Regions from separate parts of the Streptomyces sp. NPDC057697 genome, predicted to be linked through region 2. Evidence: riboswitches for the same ligand, from Rfam matches in the RefSeq annotation. Region 2 holds a riboswitch; the other holds the start of a gene.
What was found. Region 2 has a riboswitch for cyclic di-AMP ahead of ACFVFH_RS06235 (NlpC/P60 family protein). Riboswitches for the same ligand answer to the same signal wherever they lie in the genome.
Positions count from the first base shown of each region.

Region 1 (4,454 bases), on a different contig from region 2:
GCGCTCCAGATCCAGGAGATCGACGACGCCACCGGCTACATCAGGAACCTCGCCGCCCCGCACGCCGCCGCCGTCGCCAGTCAGGCCCGTATCGCCGAGGCCAAGGCCGACCAGGAGGCCAGTCAGCGCGAGCAGCAGGCCGCCGCGCTCAAGGCGGAGTACGAACGCGACACCGCGATCAAGCGGGCCGGGTTCCTCGCCGAGACCGAGCAGTACAACGCCCGCGCCGCCCAGGCCGGGCCGCTCGCCCAGGCCAAGGCCTCGCACGAGGTCATCGAGGAGCAGACCGCGCTGGCCGAACGACAGGCGGCGCTCGCCGCGCAACGGCTGGAGGCGGAGGTCCGGCGCCCGGCGGACGCCGAGGCGTACCGGCAGCGGACCCTGGCGGAGGCGGCCCGGGACCGGGTGAAGTTCGAGGCCGACGGCAACGCGTACACGGAGCGGGCCCTCGCCCAGGCGCAGGCCGACGCCAACAGCGCGCGCGCCGCCTCGCTGCGGGACGGCAACCAGGAGCTCATCGCGGCCAACCGCATCGTCGAGAACCTGCCCGCGCTCGCCGACGCGGCCGCCCGCGGCATGTCCGGGGCCGACCTCACCGTGCTCAACGGCACCAGCGGGGTCAACGAGATGGCGGCGGGCGTCGTCGGCCAGGGGCTGGCGATCCTGCACGCCCTGCAACAGGGGGTGAACCCGGTGAAGCAGCCGGCCGTCGACGGGAAGGCCGCGCCCGTTCCCCGCATCTCCGAGACGAATACGTCCTGATTGCGCCCATACGCTCCGTTCCGTCCCGGTCCGGGTGACGGCCCGGCAAACCGGAGTGGTCAAACGGGCGCCGGAGATGCCGTAGAGTTGTGTTCACCGACGCGGGGTGGAGCAGCTCGGTAGCTCGCTGGGCTCATAACCCAGAGGTCGCAGGTTCAAATCCTGTCCCCGCTACTGAAGGACCAGGCCCGGCACGCATACAGCGTGCCGGGCCTGATTCGTTTCCGTGCGCGGGCCCGCGCGGGTGCGTGAGCCCCGTCGCGGGTATCCCCCTTTTGGCGGACGAGGAGTCGCAGCTCCGTGCCGCTCCGGCGAGCCTGGGAGTGGGGCGCGGTACCGTCCGCAGCCGCGCGCGTACCGGGCAGGAGACCACAGGTGTGGAAGCGGGAGAGGCGGCGCGGCAGACATGCCGGGGGCGGTGCGCGTACCCGGAGCTTCGTGCGTACCCTCCCCGCCCTGATGATTCTCGGCGGGCTCGTGTTCGACTTCTTCACCCCGCAGACCTTCACCGCCATTCCGCTGTTCGTGGCCGCCCCGCTGATCGCCGCCCCGTTCTTCTCGCTCTCCAGCACCATCCGCACCGGGATCGCCTCGATGCTGGCCGTGATCGCGCTGCGGCTGTACAGCAATACGTTGCCGCAGGTCGTGCCGTTGATCGAGCTGCTCACGCTGGCCACCGTCTCGGTCCTCGCCGTGGTGATCAACGGGGTCGTGCGGCGCGGCAACGAGCAGCTGGCCTCCGCGAGATTCGTCGCGGAGACCGCCATGCGCGCGGTGCTGCCCCAGCCGTCCGACCGGATCGGCGGACTACAGGTAGCCGCGCGGTACGAGGCGGCGCAGGCGGACGAGTTCGTCGGCGGTGACCTCTTCGCCGTGGCGGACACCCCGCAGGGGGTGCGGCTGGTGGTCGGGGACGTGCGGGGCAAGGGGCTCGAAGCCGTGGAGACGGTGGCGGTGGTCATGGGGGCGTTCCGCGAGGCGGCCGAGCAGGAGCCCTCGCTGGAGGGGGTGGCCGGCCGGCTGGAGCGGGCGCTGGCGCGGGAGGAGGCGCGGCGGGGCGGGCTCGACGTCCTGGAGGGCTTCATCACCGCCGTGCTCGCCGAGATCCCGTCCGGGCTCTCCCGGGTGCGGATCGTCAACCGTGGTCACCCCGAACCGATCCTGCTCCACCCGGACGGGGCGCTGGAGGTGCTGAAGCCGTCCGTGCCGGCGCTGCCGCTGGGGATGGGGCTGGGGGCATGGCCGGAGCGGACGGACGAGTGGGACCTGCCGGCCGGGACGACGCTGCTGCTCTACACGGACGGGCTGTCCGAGGCGCGGAACGCCGAGGGGGTCTTCTACGATCCGGCGGCCCGGCTGCGCGGGCGGATCTTTCCGGGGCCCGAGGAGCTGCTGTCCGCGCTGACCGACGACGTACGGCTGCACACGGGCGGCGAGACGACCGACGACATGGCGCTGCTCGCGGTGGTACGTCCCGCCGCGGGGCAGCCGGACCGGCGCAGGACCGTACGGATCGTGGGCGCGGAGACGGTGGGAGGGGCGGGGTGAGAAGCGGGGCGAGAAGCGTGGCGAGGGGCGTGGCGAGGGGCGTGGCGAGGGGGCGGATGCGTGATGCCACCCTGTGTAGTCGAAAGGCGCCGCTCCGCATAACGTTTGACGCAACGTCAGAAACGGGGTAATGGCTGAGGTGCGGTCAACTCGTCCGATTCCACCCGCTTGTGTCCCGTAAAGTCCAGGCCAAAGACGTGAACGATCAGTGGGAACAGCTTGGAATAGGACGCCGGTGTCTATTAACGTTCGATAACGCAGCGCGGTCGTCCCAGCCGTCGTCAAGGGCGGCACCGTGCGCGAGCGCCGAATTCCGCAAGGGAACCGGGGAACCACCTACATTGGGGTGAATCGGACACCTGTGTCTCGTGAGAGACGGAGGGGCCCGTAGGAGACCTTCCTGCTCCGAACCCGTCAGCTAACCCGGTAGGCGAGAAGGAAGGAAAGGAGTGCGCCCCCGTGGCGTCCAACAAGCCTGCCCCCGAGGCCCCGTCCCGGTTCCAACCCGACTACGGCAGCGGTCACGGCGCCGACTACGGCACCCGTCCCGACGCCGGTTACGGCGCCGGTTACGGCGCCGAATTCGCACCCACCGGTCCCGCCACGGCTTTCGTCCCCACCGGTCCGGCTACGGCGTTCGTGCCCACCGGTCCGGCGACGGCGTTCGGAACCGACTACGGCACGGGGCACGGCACCGAGCCGGGCGGTGACTTCACCGGCGGATTGAACGGCGGGTTGAACGGCGGATCGGCCGTCGGAACCACCGGAGACTTCGGCGGCGAGCCCGGTCGCGAGTTCGCCGGGGAGTTCGGTGGCGAGTTCGGTGGCGACCTCCGCGCCGAGGCCAACTCCGGTGAGTCCGAGCGTGGTTGGGACGAGTGGAACCCCACCGAGGAGACCGTCCGCCCGGTGCGCGGCAGACACCGCGTCGCCAAGCAGCGCAACGGTCTCGCCCGCAGCTCCACCGTGCTCGGCGTCGGCGTCATAGCGGCGGTCGGCGCGGGCGGCATGGCCACCGCGGCGGGCAAGCCGCCGGTCTCCATCTCGGTGCCCGACTCCATCAAGGACAACCTCCCCGACGCCAAGTCCCTGCCCGGTGTGGGCGCCCTGTTCTCCGACGGGTCCGAGGCCGACAAGACCGCGGTCACGGCCGCCTCCGCCCCGCTCACCACCGCCGGCATCACCACCGCCGAGGCGGAGCAGGGGGCGACGGACGCGGGCGAGGCGCTCCGCGCCCGCATCCTCCAGCAGGCCGAGCAGCAGCAGGACGCCGCCGACGCCGAGGCCAAGGCCGCCCAGGAGAAGGAAGCCTCCGAGAAGGCCGCCGCCGAGGCCAAGAAGCAGCAGGACGAGGCGGAGGCCAAGGCCGAGGCCGAGAAGAAGAAGGCGGAGGAGGAGGCCAAGAAGAAGGCGGAGGCCCTGCGGCTCGCCAAGCTCGCCGCCAGCTACGCCATCCCGACCTCCTCGTACACGATCACCTCGACGTTCGGCGAAGCCGGTTCGATGTGGTCCTCCGGCCACCACACCGGCCTCGACTTCGCGGCTCCGACCGGTACCCCGATCAAGGCGATCCACAGCGGCACGGTCAAGTCGGCCGGCTGGTCCGGCGCGTACGGCTACCGCACGGTGCTGGAGCTCGACGACGGTACGGAGCTGTGGTTCTGCCACCAGTCCTCGATCGGCGTCGGCGTCGGCCAGAAGGTCAGCACCGGTGAGACCATCGGCCGGGTCGGCGCGACCGGCAATGTGACCGGGCCGCACCTCCACCTGGAGGTCCACACCGCCGGCGGTACGGGCATCGACCCGATGGCCTGGCTCCGCGGCAAGGGCCTCAACCCCTGAGACGACCCCCTGGAACGGCGACCGCCCACCCGTGAGGTGCGCCGGTCAGCCCCCGATGAACCCCGGCAGCCCTGACGCTCACCCCCCGACGTCAGGGCTGCCGGTCCGTCGTGGCGGAACAGTGGCGGAACAGCGGAACAGTGGCGGAACAGCGGAACAGTGGTGGAACAGCGGATCCGGCGGTGGAACAGCGGACCCGGCGGTGGAATAGCGGGCCCGGCGCGGGACGTTGATCCACTCATGACTTCTCTTCGTAAGCTGGGCTCCTCGGACCTTCAGGTCTTCCCGCTCGCCCTCGGCGG
Region 1 covers NZ_JBHVJA010000003.1:25,592-30,045, reverse strand. Annotated here, with positions in the region: gene ACFVFH_RS09920 (SPFH domain-containing protein) at 1-762, shown strand, start outside; tRNA gene ACFVFH_RS09915 (tRNA-Met) at 863-936, shown strand; gene ACFVFH_RS09910 (PP2C family protein-serine/threonine phosphatase) at 1,138-2,310, shown strand; cyclic di-AMP (ydaO/yuaA leader) riboswitch at 2,605-2,758, shown strand; gene ACFVFH_RS09905 (M23 family metallopeptidase) at 3,046-4,152, shown strand; gene ACFVFH_RS09900 (aldo/keto reductase) at 4,393-4,454, shown strand, end outside.
Region 1: another riboswitch for cyclic di-AMP. It lies ahead of ACFVFH_RS09905 (M23 family metallopeptidase); the one in region 2 lies ahead of ACFVFH_RS06235 (NlpC/P60 family protein).

Region 2 (4,454 bases):
GGTCAGCCGGTCGATCTCGTCGGCGACGAACTGCGCCTCGTCGTGCTCGGTGTCGGCGACGTAGCCGGTGATCCGGGCGCCCGTTCCGGCGTTGGTCCAGAGGTTCTTGGGGCGGCGGCTCTCATTGCGTTCGATGACCGCGTTGGCGGCGGACAGGATCGTCTGCGTGGAGCGGTAGTTCTGCTCCAGGAGGATCGTCGTCGCGTTCGGGTAGTCCTCCTCGAACTGGAGGATGTTGCGGATGGTCGCGCCGCGGAAGGCGTAGATCGACTGGTCCGCGTCACCGACCACGCACAGCTCGGCCGGGGCGTCGTCCTCGCCTGCCGGGCCGACCAGCTCGCGCACCAGGGTGTACTGGGCGTGGTTGGTGTCCTGGTACTCGTCGACCAGGACGTGCCGGAAGCGGCGGCGGTAGTGCTCGGCGACGTCCGGGAACGCCTGGAGCAGGTGGACCGTCGTCATGATGATGTCGTCGAAGTCCAGCGCGTTGGCCTCGCGGAGCCGGGACTGGTACATCGCGTAGGCCTGGGCGAGGGTCTTCTCGAAGCCGTCCGCAGCCTGGCCCGCGAAGGTCTCCTCGTCGATCAGCTCGTTCTTCAGGTTGGAGACCTTGGCCGTGAACGACTTCGGCGGGAAGCGCTTCGGGTCGAGGTCGAGATCGCGGCAGACCAGGGCCATCAGCCGCTTGGAGTCGGCGGCGTCGTAGATGGAGAACGAGGAGGTGAAGCCGAGCCGCTTCGACTCGCGACGCAGGATGCGCACGCACGCGCTGTGGAAGGTCATGACCCACATGGCGTTGGCGCGCGGTCCGACGAGCTGCTCGACGCGCTCCTTCATCTCGCCCGCGGCCTTGTTGGTGAAGGTGATCGCCAGGATCTGGCCGGGGTGCACCCCGCGTTCCGCGAGGAGGTGGGCGATCCGGTGGGTCAGCACCCGGGTCTTGCCGGACCCGGCCCCGGCGACGATGAGCAGCGGGGAGCCCGCGTGGACGACGGCGGCGCGCTGCTCGGTGTTCAGCCCGTCGAGAAGCGCCGCGGGGTCGATGACGGGGCGGTGCGCGCCGTCGCGGTAGTAGGCGTCCCGGGGCGGCGGGGGCCCGTCGAACACGCCCGCGAAGAGGTCCTCCGGCACCGCTTCGGGTGCGGAGTCCTCGGGGGGCGGCGGGGGCTCTTCCTCCGAGTGCTGGAGGCCGGCCAGGAAGCTGTCGTCAAAGAGGCTGCTCATCGCTTGTCGAGTCTAGGCCCTGTCTTCACACTGCCGTCTGCCGTTCGAAGACAGGGCCCAGGCCGCCGCACCGACACCCGGGGGCCGCATGACCAACCGCACACGGCCGGGGCACACAGAGAGAGCGCACGCCCACTCCCCGTGAGGGAATCCGGCCGTCGGCGCCCCTCCTCTGCAAGGTCACGAAAATGTATCGGGCATATCGAACATCAACCTTCACAGCAGCGCCACGGGTTGGCTAGCGTGCTCGGCCGGGCGGCCCGTACCCCCTTGAGGCGAACCACGCCGAGCGGGCGCCCCCGCCGAATCCGGCCTGCCCGCACGGGAGTCCGGAACCGGGGACCCAGACGCAGTACCGGGGTGAATCGGTCCTTGTCCCCCACTCGGACCGTAGGGCAGCCTTCCGATCCGCCCGAACCCGACAGCTAACCCGGTAGGCGGTCCACGGAAGGAGATGCCGTCGTGGCATCGCATCGCAAACCGCGCCCCCGGGTGCGCACCACCGGACCAGCCGTCGGGCTCACCACTGCGGCGCTGGCCTCCGTGACCCTGCTCTCCACGCAGAGCGCCGTGGCCGCGCCCGGCCCGAAGCCGAGCGTCGAGGACGTACAGAAGAAGGTCGACGCCCTCTACCGGCAGGCGGGCACCGCGACCCAGCAGTACAACCAGGCGAAGGAGGCCGCCACCGCCCAGCGCGCCAAGGTCGACGCCCTGCTGGACGATGTCGCCCGGCGTGCCGACAAGCTCAACGACGCGCGCAGGGAGCTGGGCACCTACGCGGCCGCGCAGTACCGCAGCGGCTCCCTCACGCCGAGCGCCACGTTCTTCCTGGCCGACGACCCGCAGTCGTACTTCGACCAGAGCCAGCTGATGGACCGGATGACCAGCCGGCAGCAGAAGGCGGTCACGGATTTCCGCACCGAGCAGGCGAAGGCCGCCAAGAAGCGCTCCGAGGCGGTGCGGAGCCTGGAGACGCTGACGACGACGCAGGCGGCGCTGCGCACCAGCAAGCAGGACGTGCGGAAGAAGCTGGGCGAGGCGCGCACGCTGCTGTCGAAGCTGACCGCCGAGGAGAAGGCGCGGCTCGCGGAGATCGAACGGAAGAAGGAGGCGGAGGCCCGGCGCAAGGCGCGGGAGCTGGCCGAGCGGCAGGCCGCCGCGAAGGCCGAGGCGGACCACAAGGCCGAGGAGGACGCGAAGGGGTCGGGCGGCGGTACGGGGACGGGCACCGGGACCGGCTCGGGCAGCGCCGCCACCACCAAGGCCGGACAGGTCCTCGCGTTCGCCAGGGCCCAGCTCGGAAAGCCGTACGTATGGGGCGCGACGGGCCCGGCGTCCTACGACTGCTCCGGGCTGACCCAGGCCGCGTGGAAGTCCGCCGGGGTGGACATACCCCGGACCACCTGGGACCAGGTCAAGACCGGCACCCGGGTCGCCACGGCGGACCTGCGGCCGGGAGACCTCGTCTTCTTCTACGACGACATCAGTCACGTCGGCATCTACAAGGGCGACGGGATGATGATCCACGCACCGAAGCCCGGGGCGAACGTCCGCGAGGAGTCGATCTACTACATGCCGATCTACGGCAGCGTGCGCCCGGCGTAGCGGCCCCGACGCGTCGCGCCGCCCGGGTGCCGGGGGCGGCGCGGCGCGGGCGGGATCAGGTCCAGAGCGTGGCGATGAAGATGTTGAGGACCGTCAGCCCGCCGACCGCCGCGAAGGCGCCCTTGTCGGCCTTCTCGTCGTCCCGCTTGACGTAGACGAGCGCGAGGACGACGACCAGGACCAGCAGCTTGACGCCGATCTTGATGTTGTTCACATGGTTGCCGTCGGCCTCGTTCAGCCCGACCAGCGCGACACCGGTGACCAGCATGGTCAGCGCGCCGTGCAGCATCGCCGGGACGAACCGGGCCGTGCCCGCGCCCATCGCCTTCATCTGGGTCAGGAACCCTCCCAGCAGCGAGGCGATGCCGATGATGTGCAGGGCGACGAGGGCATGAATGAGTACGTCCATGAGGCCGCAGCCTAGCTCCGGTCATATCACCACTCGGAAGGCAGGTATACCTTTCCTGGCACCTCACAGGGGCCCGTACCAATTGCCTGACTCTGATGGCATTTCTCCGGTCACTTGGCGACAATGCCACGCCAAGTTCGGACAATAAGCGTCATTACGACTCCTGCCCGTGCCCTGGGTTTAGCGTCCTTGAGCAGGTGACCGGCTTCACCGCCGCTCCGTACGCGGACGGCGCACCGGTCGCCCCGCCGAGGATTCCGGTGGCGGGCCGCTCCCCTTGCCGAGGCCCGCCACCGCCCCCGGCGGGCCCGCCGGTAGCCCCCGACGGGCAGTCGTCAGGAAGGACGCACGCCCTCGTGGCAGCGCACCGAAAACCCAAGCAGCGCCCCTGCACCGGCCCTGCTGCCCGCACCGCCGCGACCCTCGCCCTGGCCGGGGCCGCCACCGCCGCGGCCCTGCCGGGACCGGCGCACGCCGACCCGCAGCGCACCCCCGCCCAGGTCAGGAGCGAGGTCGACCGGCTGTACCACGACGCGGAGGTCGCCACCGAGCAGTACAACGGCGCGAAGGAGAAGGCGTCCGCCGCCGAGGACGCCCTCGACGAGCTGCGCGACGAGGCCGCCCGCAGGACCGAGCGCCTCAACGCCTCGCGCGACGCGCTGGGCTCGTTCGCCGCCGCGCAGTACCGCGGCGGCGGGCTCGACCCGTCCGTGCAGCTGGCCCTCTCCTCCGACCCCGACCAGTACCTGGAGCGGGCGGCGTACCTGGACCGCGTCGGCGACCGCCAGGCCACCGCGCTCGACAAGGTCCGGCGGCAGGTCGCCCGGATCGCCACCCTGCGCGCACAGGCCAAGGACGAGCAGGCCGCGCTGGCCGCCCGCCAGGCCGAGCTGAAGAAGCACCGGGCGACGGTCACCGCCAAGCTGGCCGAGGCGCGCCGGCTCCTCGCCCGGCTGACCCCGCCCGAGCGCTCCGCCTACGAGGACTCCGGCCAGGGGCGCGACACCGGCCGCGCCGACCGCTCCACCGCGCGCGGCCCGGTCCGCGCACCGAACGCCCGCGCCGCCGCGGCCGTGGCGTTCGCGTACGGGGCCCTCGGCAAGCCGTACGTCTGGGGCGCCACCGGCCCCTCCTCGTTCGACTGCTCCGGGCTCACCCAGGCCGCCTGGCGCTCCGCCGGGGTCTCCCTCCCCCGGACCACGTACACCCAGATCAA
Region 2 covers NZ_JBHVJA010000002.1:234,657-239,110, reverse strand. Annotated here, with positions in the region: gene pcrA (DNA helicase PcrA) at 1-1,224, opposite strand, end outside; cyclic di-AMP (ydaO/yuaA leader) riboswitch at 1,515-1,680, shown strand; gene ACFVFH_RS06235 (NlpC/P60 family protein) at 1,687-2,829, shown strand; gene ACFVFH_RS06230 (hypothetical protein) at 2,885-3,238, opposite strand; gene ACFVFH_RS06225 (NlpC/P60 family protein) at 3,595-4,454, shown strand, end outside.